2 regions of the Streptomyces sp. NPDC002851 genome follow, and region 2 is predicted to be linked to the other one. Evidence: riboswitches for the same ligand, from Rfam matches in the RefSeq annotation. Region 2 holds a riboswitch; the other holds the start of a gene.
What was found. Region 2 has a riboswitch for ZMP and ZTP ahead of ACWD10_RS00985 (glycine hydroxymethyltransferase). Riboswitches for the same ligand answer to the same signal wherever they lie in the genome.
Positions count from the first base shown of each region.

Region 1: it holds a riboswitch for ZMP and ZTP, as region 2 does, so the genes downstream of both, ACWD10_RS03815 (bifunctional 5,10-methylenetetrahydrofolate dehydrogenase/5,10-methenyltetrahydrofolate cyclohydrolase) here and ACWD10_RS00985 (glycine hydroxymethyltransferase) in region 2, are expected to answer to the same signal.

Region 1 is NZ_JBSFUT010000003.1:63,997-73,561, forward strand. It holds gene ACWD10_RS03800 (glycine/sarcosine N-methyltransferase) at 1-455, opposite strand, end outside; gene ACWD10_RS03805 (FAD-dependent oxidoreductase) at 778-2,115, shown strand; gene ACWD10_RS03810 (TetR/AcrR family transcriptional regulator) at 2,154-2,774, opposite strand; gene ACWD10_RS03815 (bifunctional 5,10-methylenetetrahydrofolate dehydrogenase/5,10-methenyltetrahydrofolate cyclohydrolase) at 3,030-3,872, opposite strand; ZMP/ZTP riboswitch at 3,981-4,091, opposite strand; gene ACWD10_RS03820 (acyl-CoA thioesterase) at 4,257-4,679, opposite strand; gene ACWD10_RS03825 (hypothetical protein) at 4,797-5,537, opposite strand; gene rho (transcription termination factor Rho) at 5,754-6,935, opposite strand; gene ACWD10_RS03835 (FAD-dependent monooxygenase) at 7,336-8,595, opposite strand; gene ACWD10_RS03840 (S8 family peptidase) at 8,699-9,565, opposite strand, start outside.
Region 2 is NZ_JBSFUT010000001.1:199,382-208,946, forward strand. It holds gene ACWD10_RS00935 (ABC transporter substrate-binding protein) at 1-435, shown strand, start outside; gene ACWD10_RS00940 (isocitrate lyase/PEP mutase family protein) at 559-1,320, opposite strand; gene ACWD10_RS00945 (carboxymuconolactone decarboxylase family protein) at 1,314-1,766, opposite strand; gene ACWD10_RS00950 (carboxymuconolactone decarboxylase family protein) at 1,797-2,330, opposite strand; gene pdxR (MocR-like pyridoxine biosynthesis transcription factor PdxR) at 2,390-3,802, shown strand; gene ACWD10_RS00960 (DUF397 domain-containing protein) at 3,782-4,015, opposite strand; gene ACWD10_RS00965 (helix-turn-helix domain-containing protein) at 4,012-4,878, opposite strand; gene ACWD10_RS00970 (hypothetical protein) at 5,005-5,316, shown strand; gene ACWD10_RS00975 (glutathionylspermidine synthase family protein) at 5,327-6,511, shown strand; gene rocD (ornithine--oxo-acid transaminase) at 6,535-7,767, opposite strand; ZMP/ZTP riboswitch at 7,873-7,959, shown strand; gene ACWD10_RS00985 (glycine hydroxymethyltransferase) at 7,991-9,460, shown strand.

The sequences.
Region 1 (9,565 bases), on a different contig from region 2:
TAGAACTCGGCCAGGGCCTTACGGCGGTCACGCTCCGAGAACAGGTGCGTGAAGGAGTTGCCCAGGCAGACGATCGCGTCGTACTCGCCGTGGACATCGCGGTTGAGGTAGCGCCAGTCGGCCTGGACCACCCGCATGATGTGGCCGCCGCGCGCCATGCCGTTGGCGAACGCCATCGACAGCATGTCGGCACTGCCGTCGGCACTCACGGTCTCGAACCCGGCGGCGAGCAGCCGCACGGAGTGGAAGCCGGTCCCGGTCGCGACGTCGAGGACGCTCTTCACGCCTCGCTTCCGCAACAGGTCGATGAAGAAGTTGCCCTCGCTCTCTGCTCGCTTCTCCCAATCGATGAGGCCGTCCCACTTCTCCACGAAGCTGGGGACGTACTCCTCGGTGTAGTGACCGGTTTCGCGCACCTCTACGGGGTTGTCTCCGAACTGTTGGGCCGATTGCACGGTGATGAGAAACCCTTCAATTGTGGGGATTCACGCTCTGGCACGGCGGCCCGGGACGGCACAGCCTCAGGGGCGTCGCGGACCGCACGGGTTCTACGCATCGCTATCCCGGATCGGCGGATCCATTCCCTCAACTTTCGTATACAGCCAGATCGTTCATGCGCAGAGCAGCTCTGGCCAGCGGGTTTCGGCTGCGAAGAAAGTTCTTGCCGGGAGGGGGTCGGGGGAGCGGGGTGACGGAGGTCTGACCGATCGGTTAGATTGCTGACCGAGTGGTCAGGGCGGGGTGTGGCGGGGTGTGTGACGGGGAGGCGGCGACGTGATGACCGATGTGAGGAGCCTTGGTGACGGCGGTGACGGCGGTGACGGCCGTGACAGTGGTGACGGCGGTGACAGCGGTCGCCGCGTGAGCGGCCGTACGAGCTGCTGTGTGGTCGGCGGCGGACCGGCCGGGATGATGCTCGGCCTCCTCCTGGCCCGCGCGGGCATCCGGGTCACCGTCCTGGAGAAGCACCGCGACTTCCTGCGCGACTTCCGCGGCGACACCGTCCACCCGTCGACCCTGCGGCTGCTCGACGAACTCGGCCTCGGCGAGCGGTTCGCGCGGCTGCCCGCGCGCCGCCTGGAACAGATGCGGATGAGGATCGGCGCGACGACGGTCACCATGGCCGATTTCCGCCGCATGCCGGGCCGGATCCGGCACAAATACATCGCGATGGTCCCGCAGTGGGACTTCCTCAACCTCCTTGCCGAAGCCGCGGCCGAGGAACCGACGTTCACGCTGCGGATGGGCACGGCGGTAACGGGCCTGCGCACGGAGTCCGACGGCCGCGTGACCGGAGTGACGTACGAGACCGAGGACGGCACCCGAGGCGAGTTGGCCGCGGACCTCACGGTCGGCTGCGACGGCCGGGACTCGGTGGTCGCCCGCGCGGCCGGGCTGCGCCAGGACCGCTACGAGGTGCCGATGGACGTCTGGCAGGTCCGGGTGCCCGCGCACGACCTGGACACGGAGAAGGAGGGGCGGGTCTTCGCCGTGTTCGGCGCGGGCCAGGTGGCGGTGACCATGGACCGCGGCGACTACTACCAGGCGGCGTACCTGATCAAGAAGGGCACGGACGCGGCCCTTCGCGCCCATGACGTCTCCTGGCTGCGCGACCGCCTGGCCGAACTCTTCGGCTGGGACGCCCGGATGACGTCCGCGATCCGCTCCTGGGCCGACGTCAAGCTCCTCGAGGTGACCATGGGCCGACTGCCCCGCTGGTACGCCGACGGCCTGCTGTGCATCGGCGACGCGGCCCACACCATGTCGCCCGTCGGCGGCGTCGGGGTGAACCTCGCGGTGCAGGACGCGGTGGCGACGGCCCGCATCCTGGCCCCCGCACTGCGCCGGGGCCGCGCCCCGGAGTCGGCCCTCTCCCGAGTCCAGAACCGCCGCACCTTCCCGACGACGCTCACCCAACGCTCCCAACTGACCGAACACGAACTCCTGCTACGCCCCGCCCTGGAGGGCAGCCTCGGCTCCGACTCCCTGCCGCTTCCCTTCCGCTTGCTGCGGGACTGTCCGCCGCTGAGGGGTCTTACGGCGTACGTGGGTGGGGTGGGGGTACGGCCGGAACGGGCACCGGGGTTCGCGAAAATCAGCCCCTCCGGCGTTTGAGGAGCGGGGGGGGGGGCGGCCGGGGCGGACCCAGCGGCTCAGCGCAGCGCAATCGCCCGAACAGTAAACGCTTCCAACTCCTCAGCCGCAGCGTCCAGATCAAGCTCAGGATGCGCAAGCCACTGCGCGATCACCCCATCGATCGCCCCACCAATGGCCAACGCCACCACCGCCGGATCGAACGACCGCAACCGCCCCGCCCGCTGCCCCTCCGCGAGCAACTCGGCAAGCCCTTGCCACCGCCCCGCCGTGTCATGCCCTCCGGGCGCCTTCAGCCGCGTACCCCCGGCGTCGTCGAGAAGCATCTCGGTGATCACGCGCACATGCCGCCGGTTCTCCTGCTGATATCCGACCATCGCGCGCACATACGCGACCACCGCGGCCAGCGGATCATCGGACGCGGCCTCGACCCGCTCCCGCACATGGGCCATGAACCGCTCGATGACATGGTCGAAAGTCGCCCGCGTCAGCCGGTCCTTGGACGAGAAGTGGTACAGGACCGCGGCCTTGGACAGCCCGGCCCGCTCGGCGATGGCGGCGAGGGAGGTCGCGGGGTAACCCCGCGTCGAGATCAGGTCGATGGTGCACTCGATGAGCTGCTCCCGGCGCGCCCGCTCCGTGAACGTAGGCTCCGCGGCGCCTGCCCGGCGGGAAGTCACCGTGCTCCCACCTCTCTTCCTGCCATCTCCTGCCAGGCCCGGTACGCCCCCGGCCCGGCCCCGACCGTACACCGCGCCCTGACCAGCACGGCAACGGGGAGCCGGGGTCCGGGGCGTACCCGACAAGCCTGGGACCAGGGCTAGGGTCAGGGCGAGGGCGAGGGCGAGGGCGAGGGCGAGGGCCAGGGCCAGGGCCAGGGCGAGAGCCAAGGCCAATAAGGTCAGGGCCAGGGCCAGGGTCGGCCCGCCCGAGGCTCAGACGGAGGCAGCCGCCCCCGCCTGCCGCTCCGCCGCATCCAACGTCTGCTCAAGAAGTACGGCGATGGTCATCGGCCCCACCCCACCGGGCACCGGCGTGATCAGGCTCGCCCGCGCCGCGGCCGCCTCGAACTCCACGTCGCCGACATTGCCCGGGTTGGACCCGGCGTCGATCACCACGGCACCCGGCTTGATGTCCTCGCCCCGGATGAACTCCGGCTTCCCCACGGCAGCGACGACGATGTCCGCCTCCCGCACGATCTCGGAAAGCCCGACCGTGCGCGAGTGGCAGTACGTCACCGTCGCGTCCCGGGCGAGCAGCATCATCCCGACCGGCCGGCCGAGGATGGGGCTGCGGCCCACGACCACCGCGCGCTTCCCGGTCGGGTCCACGTCGTACGCGTCGAGCAGCCGCATGATGCCGCCCGGCGTGCAGGAGGCGAAGCCGGGCAGCGCGAAGCCCATGGCCGCGAAGGACCGCATGGTCACGCCGTCCACGTCCTTCTCCGGCGCGATGGCCTCGAACGCGGCCCGCTCGTCGATGTGCGCGCCGACCGGGTGCTGCAGCAGGATGCCGTGCACCTCGGGGTCCCGGGACAGCTCGGTCAGCGTGGCGACGAGCTGCTCCGTGGTCGTCTCGGCGGGCAGCGGCGCGTGCCGGGAGAGGATCCCGGCCTTCGCGCAGCGGTTCCGCTTCATCCGGACGTACGTCACCGACGCCGGGTCCTCGCCGACGAGCACGGTCGCCAGGCAGGGGGTGGTGCCGGTGCGTTCGGTGAGGGCGGCGGCGCGGGCGGCGGTGCGCTCCACGATCCCGCGGGCGACGGCGGCGCCGTCCATCAGTCGGGCGGTGTCGGCGGTGGCCTGGGCGTCGGCGGCGGTCTGGGCGTCGGTGGAGTGGGTGGAGTGTGCGGCGTGAGCCATGGGCTGCTCCTGGGTCGTATCGATACGGATCGCCCAGGCGCGCGGCAGCGACGACGGAACCGACGCGAGAACGCCGCAATCCGTCGGGCCGCTCCCCGGTGGTGCTCCACCTCAACGCCAGTCACGGCCAACTCCAGGGTAGGCCAGCCCTCGCCGTGACGGGCGCGTACCCCGCAACACCCGAGAACGCCTGGGTGCCTCGTAACGCCCGAGAACGATTGGGCGCCCCGTAACGCCGAGAAAGCCTGGTACCCCGTAACGCCGAGAACGCCCGGGTGCCCCGCAACGTGCGAGTACCCCTCAGAGCCCGAGCACCGCCGGGTCCGTGGCCAGGGCCCGGAAGTACTCCTGCGGCGCGGCCACCAGCTTGCGGGCCTCGAGGTCGAGCAGGCCGCCCAGGCCGGAGATCTCCGCGGCGACCGTGCCGTCCGCCTTGCGTATCCACTGCTCGACCCGGAACGTCTTGCCCTCGCCCCACTCGAACGCGCAGGACACCTCCACCTCGTCGCCCGCCCGCAGCTCGCGCCGGTAGCGGATGGTGGTCTCCAGGGCGACGGGCCCGACGCCCTTGCCGATCAGGTTCTGCTGCTGAATCCCGGCCGCCTGAAGGATCGACCAGCGCGCGTGCTCCCCGTACTGGAGATACACGGCCTGATTGAGGTGGCCCTGGATATCGGTCTCATAGCCGCGGACGGTCACGGGCACGGCGAACGGTTCGGTCACGGTCAGGTTCTCCTTCGCAACGTTTCGATGGTGCGGCTTCCGTCTCCAACGGCCGCGTACAGCATGGCAGTACGAGTTGATCAGGGGGCGGGCCCGAGCCGAGGAGTGGCCCATGCGTCAGACCCGGCGCGGTGACGCGAGCAGCAGCCGCGCACCCCCGCGCTCCGTATGCCTGCTGACCTGCCACCCGGCCCGCTCGAGGGCGAGGGCACAGCCGTCGAGCCCCATGTCGGTGTCGGATGCCGCGTCATCGCCGGGCGCCGAGGCACGTTCCGACGCCGGGACGCCGCCCTCGGGCCCGGCGCCGCCGGATATCCACCGCACCCCGACCGCGTCCGGCTGCGGCGTGCCCGCGACGCGATACCCGCCACGGCCCGCACCTGCCCCTGCGCCCGGACCTGCCCCTGCGCCCGCCCCCGCGGGGCGGCAGCCCGCCGCCTCGAGGGCGAGTGCGGCGGCCGGCACGAGGTGGGCGTGCTCCCAGGCGCAGGGGCGGTCGGTGGCGCCTGCGGGGTTCGTCAGGCGCCGCATCTCCAGGAGCCCCTCCCAGGCGCTGTGTACCTCCCGTTCCCGGCCGGGTCCGGGCACCGGATCCGTGCCGTTCCCGGTACGGGCGGCGAACACGCCCGGCGCCGCGTCGCTCGCGGGGGCGGCGGGCGGAGGCGTATCGGCGAGCAGTTCCTCGCGCAGCCGGTGCCCCGCGGGCGTCAGGAAGAAGTCATGCGGCGGCCGTGAGTGGCGGAAGGCAAGCCCTCGCCGCACCAGGGCCGCCAACTGTCCCTCCGGCCCCACGAGCCGCCCCGTCACAGCCTCGGCACCCGCCACGATGCGCCGCTGACCGGCACTCGCTCCCCGCACGGGACCACCTCCTCACCCGTCTTCCCCCGCGACATCCATACTGCCGCGCACCACTGACAACGGCCGGGGACCGCAGGTCACGGCCCCCGCACCAGCCCCACGGGGTACCCGCCCGCGGATCAGACCAGCGGATCAGGTCAGCGGATGGAGGAAGGGACGGGGCAAGGGATGGGGGCAGGCGGATGAGGGCAGGCGGATGAGGGCAAGCGGCTCCGATCAGCCCGAGTGATCCCCGCTGTCGGTCGGAAAGGTCCCCCGTACGTCCCGCAGAAAGGCCGCGTTGTCCGGGGTCCGAAGGAGCCGTTCGAGCAGCGTCTCCAGGGCGGCAGGCCCGCCGCCCCGGGCGTCGAGGGCACGCCGCAACCCGTGCACCGCACGCAACTCGCCCTCTGGAACCAGCAGTTCCGAGCGGCGTGTGCCGGACCGGGCGATGTCGATCGCGGGGAAGACCCGCCGGTCGGCGAGCGAACGGTCGAGCCGCAGCTCCATGTTCCCGGTGCTCTTGAGCTCCTCGAAGAAGTACTCGTCGGCCCGCGACCCGGTGTCGACCAGAGCGGTCGCCAGAATGGTCAGCGATCCGCCCTCCTCGGCGAGCCGCGCGGCCCCGAAAAGCCGCTTCGGACCGATCAGGGCACCGGCGTCGACGCCGCCGGAGAGCGTACGGCCGCCGCTGGCCGCGGCGTTGTTGTGCGCCCGGCACAGGCGGGTCAGCGAGTCGAGCAGCAGCACCACGTCCTGCCCCTGCTCCACGAGCCGCTTGGCGCGCTCGACCGCGAGCTCGGCGAGCGTGATGTGCTCCTTGGCGGGCCGGTCGAAGGTCGAGGCGAGCACCTCGCCGCGCACCGAGCGCCGCATGTCGGTGACTTCCTCGGGCCGTTCGTCGAGCAGCAGGACCATGAGGTGGCACTCGGGGTGATGCGCGGCCACGGCAGCGGCGATCCGCTGTAGCAGCACGGTCTTCCCGGCCTTGGGCGGCGCGACGAGCAACCCACGCTGCCCCTTGCCGACCGGCGCGAACAGGTCGAGGAGCCGGGTGGCCGCCCCGGCCGACGCGTGCTCGAGCCGCAGCCGCTCCCGAGGGTGCAGCGGCGTCAGCTCCCCGAACTTGCGACGCCCCCGCAGTTCCTCGACGGGCCGCCCATTCACGCGCTCGACATCTCCGAGCACACGCGGCTGTGTTCTGCCGCCGGCCTCGCCACCCTCGACGAAGTCCCCCTTACGCAGCCGGTATTGCCGCACGAGCCCGGTCGGAACCTGCACGTCCGACGCGGTGGGAAGGAGCGATCCGGGGTCGCGCAGCAGCCCGCCGCCTTTCGGCGTGAGCTCGAGAACACCGGCGTACGCGACCGAAGGCGCCGGTTCATCGGAATGGGTGGGTCGTTCGAGTGTGGTGGTCATGGTGAGGGTCCTTTCGGATGCGTACGGGCATGCCGGAGCAGGGGGGAAGCGGCACAACCAGCCCTGAGGCGCGGCGAGTTCACGCGCGGCGGCGGGTGGCCGGAGAGACACCGGGCAAGGGCCCGGTATCGAGAAGCACACGGAGTGCTGGGAGAAAAGCGGCGCAGTAGCAAAGGAGAGCAGGCGCGCGCCTTTGAGGGCAGAGCGGAAACGAGAGAGAAGATTCAGCGCCGGTGAGGCCGGACGGCCGGATGATGGGGCGCTCGCACGAGCACGGAGGGAGGTGCCACGGAGGCAGGTACCCGTGCATGCGTGCTATTGGCAGAGTAACACGATGTCCGCGGCCCGGGTCCAGGGCCCAAAGTCCGGGGCCGCCCAGGACCCGGGCGCCGGACAGAGCTCAGCCCCGTCGTTGCCGCAGCTCCGCGCCCCCGAACGCCCCCGCCCCGTCCGCCCGTTGCCACCAGCGCTCGAGCCCCGCCTGGTCAAGGGCCGACCAGTCCGGTGTGCGGGTCACCAGGGCGGCGCCCAGGCGGTGGCCCAGGTCGACCATCGTGCGTCCGGCGGTGGCGCGTTCGGTGCCGTACGCGCGGAGGGCCGCGCCCCAGCGCGGGCTGCTGGTGAGGGCGCGCTCCAGGACCGTCGCGTCTTGGAGGGCCTTGACGGCGCCGCCGCCCGTGTGCGGTCGGGCGACCGTGGCGGCGTCGCCGGTCAGGAGGAGGCGGCCGGAGGCGTAGCGGGGTGCGGTGAAGTCGTACATCGGCTGTACGAAGAGGTCTTCGGGTGCGGTGTGCCGTACCAGGGTGCTCCAGAAGGGCGGGAGCAACTTCTTGGCGACATAGGCGAGATGGGCGTGCAGGGTGCCGGGCGGGAGGCTGGTGGGGGTGTCGGTGGGGAGGTCGATGCCGGGTGGGGGAGCGGTATAGAGGACCCAGTTGATGCGCGGGCCGCCGTCCTTGTCGCGCTCGGCTCCGGGGATGCGGTAGACGATGACGTGGCCGCCGGGGAACACGACGTAGGCGCAGGTTTCGGTGGACCACAGGTCCGCGTCCGGGAGTTGGCGGGCTGGGTAGGCGCCGCGCCAGGCCAGATAGCCCGCGTATCGGGGGCGCACCCCGGGGCAGAGGGGCTCGCGGACGACGGAGCGGTAGCCGTCGGCGCCGATGACCAGGTCGTGGCGGTCGGTTCCGGATGGTGTGTGTACGGCCGCGCCCGCGGGCCCGGCCCCGGGGGAGTCCTCGACGCCGTCGACCGCCGTGCCCGCGCGGAATTCGACGGTCTCCGGGACCCGGCGGCGTAACTCGTGCCAGAGCGGCCCCCAGTTGTACGTCCGGAAGGGGAACGGCAGCTCGCCGATGCGCCGCCCGAGGGGGTCGGGGCACGTGTCGTCGCGTACGTACCAGCGGCGGCGGGTGAGTTGGATCCAGGGCGTGGCCGCGTCGAGGTAGCCCGCCGATTCCAGTTCTGTGTAGCGGGAGTTGTGCACCGCGATGCCGACGCCGCGTTCGGCCAGGTGGCCCGTGGCCCGTTCGTATACGGTGACGTGCCCGGCGCCTGCGCGGTGCGCGGCCAGCGCGGTCGCGCACCCGGCGATGCTGCCGCCGACGACGGCGACGCTGCTGTGCGGGAGAGCGCCGTCCGGCGCCTCGTCGGAGAGCATGCTGAGTGTCCGCTCCTCGGGGTTCTCGGGGTTCTCGGGAGCCTGGGGTCCTAGGGGTCCTCAGGGATTGTCTTCCGGCGGTTTCTGCCTGTGTCGAAGCGCTCTAGGGCGCGCTGGGGACCCGCAGGAGCGCGTTCGGTGAGCCCGGTCCGGGGTCCGTGACCACGCCGTGGCTCGCGCCGCTCCGCAGGGCCTCGGCGACCTGCCTCGGGGTGTCGCCGGGCGATTCACCGAGCCGGAGGGCCGCTGCGCCGGTCACGTGGGCGGCCGCCATGGATGTACCGGACAAGGTGGCGGTCGCGTCGTCGGCGCTGTTCCAGGAGGAGAGGATCTTGCGGCCGGGTGCGAACAGATCGAGGACGGAACCGTAGTTGGCCGAGGACACGCGCGTGTCGCCGTCGTCCGTGGCGCTCGACGTCAGGGCCTCGGAGACCCGCGCGGGCGAGAACTGACCGGCGTCGGTGGCGGAGTTGCCCGCCGGAACGGAGTACGTGACGCCCGCCGCGATGGAGTTCCGTACGGCCTCATCCAGGGCGGCGTTGGCGCGGCCGCCCAGGCTCAGGTTGGCCACGGCGGGGTGGCCGGAGGCGTCGCGGGTGACCCAGTCGATGCCCGCGATCACGTCGGAGGTCGTGCCGCCGCCGCTGTCGCCCAGGACCCGGACGGCCACCACGTGCGCCTTCTTGGCGACCCCGAACCGCTGCCCCGCGATGATGCCCGCGATATGCGTGCCGTGCCCGTTGCCGTCCTGCGCGGTGGTGTCGCCGTCGACGACATCGGTGCCGTTCGCGGCGCGGCCGCCGAACTCCCGGTGCCCGACGCGGACTCCGGTGTCGATGACGTACGCCGTCACGCCCTCGCCCGCCGAGTCGGGATACCGGTACACGCCGTCCAGAGGGAGGTGTTCCTGGTCGATGCGGTCCAGGTTCCAGGTGGGGTCGGTCTGTTCGGCGAGCGCGTGTACCGGGGA
Region 2 (9,565 bases):
TACCTCATCAAGAACCACAAGCTGAACTTCAAGATCAAGGAGACCGGCAACGAGGCCGCTCAGATCAAGGAGATCCAGCAGAAGTACAAGAACAAGCAGCCCTTCGTCACCTACTGGTGGGAGCCGCAGTGGCTGAACAACGACGTTGAGCTCGTCGAGGTCAAGCTCCCCGAGTTCAAGGAAGGCTGCAACGAGCCCAAGGAGAAGACGGAGTGCGGCTACGCCAACACTCCGCTCCAGAAGTACTTCAACGCCGACTTCGCCAAGGACGGCGGCAAGGCGGCCGAGTTCCTGAAGAACTTCAAGTGGACGACCGAGCAGCAGAACGAGGTCGCGAAGTACATCGCCAAGGACAAGATGTCCGGCGAGCAGGCCGCGAAGAAGTGGATCAAGGACAACGAGGACGTCTGGAAGGCCTGGATCCCGAAGAAGTGAAGAAGTAAGGCCCTTGCCGTAACGGCAGCCTGAATACGCCGGTGCCGGGCACCCCTTGGGGGCCCGGCACCGGCGTATTCAGAGGGTGTTGGGTCCCCGTTGCCGCGCCCGCCCCGGCGCCCCTCACCCCGCGCGCAGCTCCCGCGCCATCTCTCGTACCGCCGCCATCGCGCGCCGTTGCAGGCCGGGCCCGAACGTGACCCGGGACGCGCCGAGTTCGCCCAGGCGGGATGGGGGAGGTGCCTGGGGGTGGGCGAGGGCGTTGAGCGGGGTTTCCGGGGTTGCGGAGGTCAGGGTGGGCAGGTGGTCCGGTGGGGCGAGGATGGGGTAGATGCCGTCGGCGCCCGCCGCCACGTAGAGGCGTGTTCGGTGGAGCGTCTCGTTCAGGGCTTCCTCGTCCCGCATGCCTCGTACGTACGTGTCCACGCGGGCGTTGAGGAACAGGGCGCCGTCCGCCGCCGCCCGGACCTCGGCCAGCCAATCGGCTTGCCGATCCGGGTCTTTGAGGGTTCCCTCCGTCGAGTCCTCGAGGTTCACGCCGACCGCGCCCGTCTCCAGGGTGCGGGCCACGAGTTCCCTCGGCGGGAGGCCGTAGCCGTCCTCCAGGTCCGCCGAGACCGGGATGCCGTACTCCGCCACCGCGCGCACGATCCGGGTGACCGCCGCGAACATCTCGTCCGCCGGGGTCGCCCCGTCCGCGTACCCGAGTGAGGCCGCCACGCCCGCGCTCGGCACCGCCAGCGCCTCGAAGCCCGCCTCGGCGAACTCCCGGGCGCTGGCCGCGTCCCAGGGGCCCGGGAGGATCAGCGGGTCGCCGGGGGTGCGGTCGTGGTGCAGGGCGCGGAAGGCCGCGGCCGCCGCGGCCGCGGGCGTTTCGTTCACCACGCCGGGCCTCCGGGCTTGATGCGGCGGCTGACCATCAGGCGGTTCCAGCCGTTGATCGTCGTGATCACCGCGACCAGGTGGGCCAGTTCCGGTTCCGTGAAGTGCGTGGCGGCCTTCTCGTAGACCTCGTCCGGTACGAAGCCGTCCGTCAGGACCGTGACCGCCTCCGTCAGGGCGAGCGCGGCCCGCTCGCGTTCCGTGTAGTAACCGTCCGTTTCTTCCCAGGAGTTGAGCTGGTCGAGGCGGCCCTCGATACCGGGCCCGCCGTTCTTGCGGGCGAGCGCGAGGTGCATGTCGAGGCAGAACGCGCAACGGTTGATCTGCGAGGCGCGGATCATCACGAGCTCGGCGAGCGCCGGATCCCCCAGGCCCCGCTTCGCGACCGCGCTGAGCGCGCGCATCGCGTCGCGGAACTCGGGGGGCAGCGTGGTGGTGCGGGTGGTCACTCTTTCTGCTCCTTGCTCAGCGCTCACCCGTTACGCCGTCTTGAACTGGCCCGGCTTGTAGTGGCCCGGCGTCAGGCGGCACGTCACGCCGAACCGGTTCCATGCGTTGATCGTTGTGATCGCGGCGATCAGTTGGGCCAGTTCCGGCTCGGTGAAGTTCGCGGCCGCTTTCTCGTAGACCTCGTCCGGTACGAAGCCGTCCGTCAGGACCGTGACCGCCTCCGTCAGCTCGATGGCCGCCAGTTCCTTCTCCGTGTAGAAGTGCCGCGATTCCTCCCACGCGCTCAGCTGCACGATCCGCTCCACCGACTCGCCCGCCGCCAGGGCGTCCTTGGTGTGCATGTCCAGGCAGAACGCGCAGTGGTTGAGCTGCGAGGCGCGGATCTTGACCAGCTCGAAGAGCGTCGGGTCGAGGCCCTTCTTGGAGGCGATCTCCAGCTGGATCATGGCCTTGTAGACCTCGGGGGCGTGCTTGGCCCAGGCGAGGCGCTGGGGGATTTCGGGGGCATATTGGCCGCTCGCGGGAGTTTCGGGCGTTTCAGGGGTTTCAGGTGCTTCATTCATCGTTGTCGTCATGCGTACGACCCTAGGGCGGAAGTCGCCCAGGGGTATGGTCCACTTCTATGGCGAAAACGTGGGCCACTTTGGGTGGCGAAGGCGGCGGCGTCGACCTGCACCTGGACCTCGACGGCCCGTCCAAGGGCGTACGCAAACGCCTCACCGACGCGCTGCGCGAGGCCGTCCGTGGCGGCCGTCTCGCCCCCGGCACCCGCCTTCCGTCCTCCCGCACCCTCGCCGTCGACCTGGGCATCGCCCGCAACACCGTGGCCGACGCCTACGCCGACCTCGTCGCCGAGGGCTGGCTCACCGCCCGGCAGGGCTCCGGCACCCGCGTCGCCGCGCGCACCGTGCCACGGCCCGGGACGCCCCGCCCGCCGCGGCCGGAGGGCTCCACGGCGTACAGCCTGCTGCCCGGCCTCCCCGACCTCAGCTTCTTCCCCCGTACCGCGTGGCTGAAGGCCGCCCGCCGTGCCCTCGCCGCCGCGCCGCACGACGCGTTCGGCTTCGGCGACCCGCGCGGCCGGATCGAGCTGCGCACCGCGCTCGCCGGGTACGTGGCCCGCTCCCGTGGCGTGTACGCGGAGCCGGACCGGATCGTGGTCTGCTCCGGGTTCGTGCACGGCCTGATGCTGCTCGCGACGGTGCTGCGGCGCCGCGGCGTCCGGGACGTGGCCGTCGAGCCGTACGGCATGGCCCCGTACTGGGAACGGCTCACCGAGGCGGGGCTGCGCATCCCGCCGCTCTCCCTCGACGAACTCGGTACGCGCACGGCCGAGTTGGGTGCCCTGAATCCTGGTGCGGTGCTGCTCACGCCCGCCCACCAGTTCCCCACCGGCACCCCGCTGTCGCCGCAGCGGCGGGCCGAGGCGGTGGAGTGGGCGCGGTCGACCGGCGGGCTGATCCTGGAGGACGACTACGACGGCGAGTTCCGCTACGACCGGCAGGCCGTCGGCGCGCTCCAGAGCCTCGACCCCGACCGGGTCGTCTACCTCGGCACCGCGAGCAAGTCCCTCGCCCCCGGCCTCCGGCTCGGCTGGCTGGTGCTCCCCGCCGGTCTGGCGGAGGAGGTGGCCGAGGCGAAGGGGGCGGTGGACTGGGCGTGCGGGGTGCTCGACCAGTTGACCCTCGCGGAGTTCCTGAGCTCGGGGGCGTACGACCGTCATGTCCGGGCCGCACGGTTGCGCTACCGGCGGCGGCGTGACGCGCTGGTCGCGGCGCTGGCGGAACGGGTGCCGGAGGTGCGCGTGACCGGCATCGCGGCCGGACTGCACGCGGTGCTCGAACTCCCTGACGGGACCGAGCAGTCGGCCATCCGGGCGGCGTTGTGGCAGGGGCTTTCGGTGGTGGGGCTCGGCCAATTCCGGCATACGGAGGCCACGTTGCCGCGGCGGGACGGGTTGGTGGTGGGGTACGGCACCCCGCCGCCCCATCTTTGGCCTGGGGCGCTTGAGGCGCTAGTCGCTGCGCTTGGCTAGCTGCGTGAATCCGTCCCAGGCGGCGGGCGCGAAGGCGAGCTGTGGGCCGTCGGGGTTCTTGGAGTCGCGGACGTGGATGGCGTCGGGGGTGGTGGCTACCTCAACGCACTCCGGTCCGTCTCCGGTGCTGTAACTGCTCTTGGCCCAGGCCACCTCGACGCAGGCCGCGCCCTCGTCCGTGCTGTAACTGCTCTTGAACCATTCCAGGTTCATGTCTGTCCCCGCACTTTCTCGATAAAGGCCAGCGATTTCATCGGGTCAAGCGCCTGTGCCTGGATCATGCCATAGCGGTACTCCAGGATCTGAAGTTCCCGCGGATTGTTGATCAGTCGCCTGAGGTGCTGGACCTCCATGTGTGCGACCGTGGTGCCGTCGTTGAGCTTGAGCAACTGGTACGGTCCCGCGAGGCTCGCGTTCTCCTCGCTGTTCAGGGGCAAGACCTGGATGGAGACGTTCGGCAACCGCCCCATCTCCAGCAGATGTTCGAGCTGCCGACGCATCACCATTGTGCCCCCGATGGTGAGTCGTAGCGTCGACTCGCACTGGACGAAGGTGAAAACCGGCAGCCCCCTCTTACTGTCGAGGATCCCCTGGCGATCCATGCGACCCGCCACGCGCCGCTCGATCTCGTCCTCGGGGAAGGGTGGTTGGCGATTGCGGATAACTGCCTCCGCGTACTCCCGCGTCTGCAACAACCCGTCGATCACAGAGTTGTTGTACGAGCCGATCCCGATCGCCCGCCGCTCCAGCTTCGCCAGGTCCCGCACCTTCTTCGGGTACCGGGCCTTCTGGGCGTCCGGCTTCAGGGCCTTGATGTGTCCGTGGGCGTCCAGCACTTGGTCCGCCAGGTCCAGGCACTCCGGCGTCGGAATCCGTGCTCCCCGCTCCACCTTGCGGATGAGGTCTTCCCCGTACCCCATCGCCTTCGCGAAGTCCGCGATGCGCAGCTGCCGTTCCTCGCGCCACGACTTGATCTGCCGCCCCACGGCCTCCGCCAGATCCATCGCGACCTCGTCGTCCGTCGCGACATCCCAACTGGCCTCGTCCGCAGGGCCGTTGTCGATCTCGTTGCTCACGCCCCACCACCCCCGGTCACTCTGCTTGCACGTTCCGTGACTACTTAGCGTACGTACGAGACCCCTCCGAAAGTTCCCCGAACCGCGAAAGTACCCTTCTCCGCAGCCGATCAACGGGGAGTGCACATGACAGAGAAGCAAGCTCAAATCCAGCCACACGCGCAGAAGCCCCGGCGGCTCCGCTCCAGCACCGTCATCCTCGGCGGCATGGGCGTGCTCGCCGCCGCCCTCAGCGCCTGCGGCTCCGAGCCGGACAAGCGCTGTGCGGACCCGGTCAGCGGGAGGCAGCTGCCCAAGTACGAGTGCAAGAGCCGCAGTGGCAGCGGCTCGTACTACTACGGCGGCAGCTCCAAGAACGGCAAGGTCGAGGGCGGCAGCTTCAACAAGTCGGATGTCAGCAGGGGCGGTTTCGGCTGCTCCGGCTCCTCCGGAGGCTGACCGGCTCGTCATGGAACGCCGCACCATCGAGCCCCGCCCCGGCTGGCAGCAGACCGTCGAGGAGCAGGGCTGCATCTACCCGCTGACCCGCTTCCCGGACGGCAGTCTGCGCCCGTACTGGGACGAGTCCGCGTACTACGTCTTCTCGCTGCCCGAGGTCGAGGCGCTCGAAGAGGTCGTCGAGGAGCTGCACGCCATGTGCCTGGCGGCAGCCGCGCACATCGTCGAGCGCGACCGCTTCGCCGAGCTCGGCATCACCGACCCCCGGCTCGCCGCGCTCGTCGCCGAGTCGTGGCGGCGGCGGGCCGAACTGCCGTCCGTCTACGGCCGGTTCGACCTGCGGTACGACGGGAGCGGACCGGCCAAGCTCCTGGAGTACAACGCCGATACGCCGACCTCGCTGATCGAGGCCGCCGGACCCCAGTGGTTCTGGATGGAGGAGCGCTTCCCCGGCGCCGACCAGTGGAACTCGCTGCACGAGCGCCTGATCGACGCCTGGAAGAAGCAGGCCGCGCTGCTGCCCCCGGGCTCCCCGCTGTACTTCGCGCACTCGGCGGGCGACGAGCTCGGCGAGGACCTGATGACGGTGGCGTATCTGCGCGAGACCGCCGAGCAGGCCGGGCTCGACACCGAGGCGATCGCGGTCGAGGACATCGGCTGGGACCGGCTCACCGGCCGCTTCGTGGACGAGCAACTCCGGTTCATCCGCAGCTGTTTCAAGCTCTATCCGTGGGAGTGGCTGGCGACGGATGCCTTCGGGCCGCACGTCCTCGACACCCTGGACAACGGCGGCGGTACCGGCTCCACGCTCTGGATCGAGCCCGCCTGGAAGATGCTGCTCTCCAACAAGGCGCTGCTCGCGATCCTCTGGGATCTCTACCCGGGCCACCCGAACCTGCTGCCCGCCTACGTCGACGGGCCGCGCGAGCTCGCGCACACCACGGGGTACGTCGCCAAGCCGCTGCTCGGCCGCGAGGGTGCGGGCGTCACCGTGCACGAGCCGGGCTCCCCGGTGGCGGTGCCCGAAGAAGCCTGCTGCTACCAGGAGTTGGCCCCGCTGCCCGACTTCGACGGCAACCGTGTGGTGCTCGGTGCGTGGGTCGTCGAGGACGAGGCGGCGGGGCTCGGTATCCGTGAGTCGTCGGGCCTGGTCACGGACGGGTACGCCCGCTTCCTGCCCCACGTGATCCTGTAACCGCGATCAGCTGAGTACGGCGATCAGCTGAGTACGGCGCGCAGCTGATCGAGACCCCAGTCCAGGTCCTCCTTGCTGATCACCAGCGGCGGCGCGATCCGGATCGTCGAGCCGTGCGTGTCCTTCACGAGCACGCCCCGGTCCATCAGCTTCTCGGAGATCTCCCGGCCGGTGCCGTACGACGGGTCGATGTCGACGCCCGCCCACAGGCCGCGGCCGCGCACCTCACGGACCGCGCCACCGCCGGTGAGCAGCCCGAGCTCGCGGTGGAGATGCTCGCCCAACTCCGTGGCCCGCTGCTGGAATTCGCCGGTCCGCAGCATCGCGATCACTTCGAGGCCGACGGCGCAGGCGAGCGGGTTGCCGCCGAACGTCGAGCCGTGCTCACCCGGCCGGTAGATGCCGAGGACGTCGTTCGACGCCACCACGGCCGAGACCGGTACGACGCCGCCGCCGAGGGCCTTGCCGAGCACGTACACGTCCGGGACGACGCCCTCGTGCTCGCACGCGAAGGTCTTCCCGGTACGGCCGAGCCCGGACTGGATCTCGTCCGCCATGAACAGCACGTTCCGCTCGCGGGTCAGCTCCCGCACCCCGGACAGATACCCGGCCGGCGGCACGAGCACCCCGGCCTCGCCCTGGATCGGCTCCAGGAGCACCGCCACGGTGTCCTCGTCGACCGCGGCCCGCATCGCGTCCAGGTCGCCGTACGGCACGATCTCGAAGCCCGGCGTGTACGGGCCGTAGTCCGCGCGGGCCTCCTCGTCCGTGGAGAAGCTGACGATCGTCGTCGTACGCCCGTGGAAGTTGTTCTCCGCGACCACGATCTTCGCCCGCCCGTCGGGCACGCCCTTGACCCGGTAGCCCCACTTGCGGGCGGTCTTCACGGCGGTCTCCACGGCCTCCGCGCCGGTGTTCATCGGCAGGACCATGTCCATGCCGCACAGCTCGGCGAGCTGCGTACAGAAGTCCGCGAACCGGTCGTGGTGGAAGGCCCGCGAGGTCAGCGTCACCCGGTCGAGCTGCGCCCGGGCGGCGTCGAGGAGACGGCGGTTGCCGTGCCCGAAGTTGAGCGCCGAGTACCCGGCGAGCATGTCGAGGTAGCGGCGCCCCTCGACGTCCGTCATCCAGGCGCCCTCGGCGGTGGCCACGACGACGGGCAGCGGGTGGTAGTTGTGCGCGCTGTGCGCCTCGGCGGAGGCGATGGCGCGGGCCGTCTCCGTGTTGTCCGTCTCCGTCTTTTCCGTACGAGTCACGGGTTCTCCGATCGTCCTGCGGCTTGGGGCTTGGGTGGTGCCCTTTTCTATCGTCGCTCGTATGCCGGACGAAGAAACCCGGCCCGACGCGCGCGGGTAAGGTGACCGCAGGGCCGTGACTGGCGCGCTGAGATGGGGGCAACCATCGGGGAGCGGTCCGTGAACTGTGTGCCGTGCGCCTGGGCCGTACCGAGAATGACGAACTCGTCCGGAGGTCCCTGCCTTGTCCGAGCCCACTCCCGCCAACCCGACGTCCGCTTCCGCCGCCGCGAACACCGCCTTCCGTAACGCCCTCGATGTGATCCGCGCCGTCGAGCCCCGCGTCGCGGACGCCATCGGCCAGGAGCTCGCGGACCAGCGCGAGATGCTCAAGCTGATCGCCTCCGAGAACTACGCGTCCCCGGCCACGCTGCTCGCCATGGGCAACTGGATGAGCGACAAGTACGCCGAGGGCACCATCGGCCGCCGCTTCTACGCAGGCTGCCGCAACATCGACACCGTCGAGTCCGTCGCCGCCGAGCACGCCCGCGAGCTCTTCGGCGCGCGGCACGCTTATGTGCAGCCGCACTCCGGTATCGACGCCAACCTGGTCGCGTTCTGGGCCGTACTCGCCCAGCGGGTCGAGGCGCCCGCCCTGGAGAAGGCCGGTGCCCGCCAGGTCAACGACCTGACCGAGGCCGACTGGGCGCAGCTCCGCCACGACCTCGGTAACCAGCGGATGCTCGGCATGTCCCTGGACGCGGGTGGTCACCTCACGCACGGCTTCCGGCCGAACATCTCGGGCAAGATGTTCGACCAGCGCAGCTACGGCACCGACCCGGCCACCGGGCTCGTCGACTACGAGGCGCTGCGCGTCCAGGCCCGCGAGTTCAAGCCGCTGGTGATCGTGGCGGGCTACTCGGCGTACCCGCGCCTGGTGAACTTCCGGATCATGCGGGAGATCGCCGACGAGGTGGGCGCGACCCTGATGGTCGACATGGCGCACTTCGCGGGCCTCGTCGCGGGCAAGGTGCTCACCGGCGACTTCGACCCGGTGCCGCACGCGCAGATCGTGACGACCACCACACACAAGTCGCTGCGCGGCCCGCGTGGTGGGCTCGTGCTGTGTGACGAGACGCTCAAGGACCAGGTCGACCGCGGCTGTCCGATGGTGCTCGGCGGGCCGCTCGGCCATGTCATGGGCGCGAAGGCGGTGGCGCTCGCCGAGGCCCGGCAGCCCGCGTTCCGGGACTACGCGCAGCGGGTCGTGGACAACTCGCGGGCCCTGGCCGAGGGCCTGACGCGGCGCGGCGCGACGCTGGTGTCCGGCGGCAGCGACAACCACCTGAACCTGATCGACGTGGCTTCGTCCTACGGCCTCACGGGTCGCCAGGCCGAGGCCGCGCTGCTCGCCTCCGGCGTGGTCACGAACCGGAACGCGATCCCGGCCGACCCGAATGGTGCCTGGTACACGTCCGGTATCCGGATCGGTACGCCCGCGCTGACGACTCGGGGGCTCGGTACGGCGGAGATGGACGAGATCGCGGGGCTGATCGACACGGTGCTCTCGGCGACGAAGCAGGGGACGACGAGCAAGGGGGCGGTCTCCAAGGCCCAGCACGTGCTGGACGAGAAGACGTCGGACGACGTCGCCCGCCGGGCCTCCGACCTGCTGCAGGGGTTCCCCCTGTACCCCGGGATTGACCTCAGCTGACCTCAGCTGATCCCTGCGGGTGGGCGGGGCGGGCTTTCTTCCCCAGCCCCGCCCCTTCCCGTAAGCAGGGGGCTCTGCCCCCTGCACCCCCGTTCCTCAATCGCC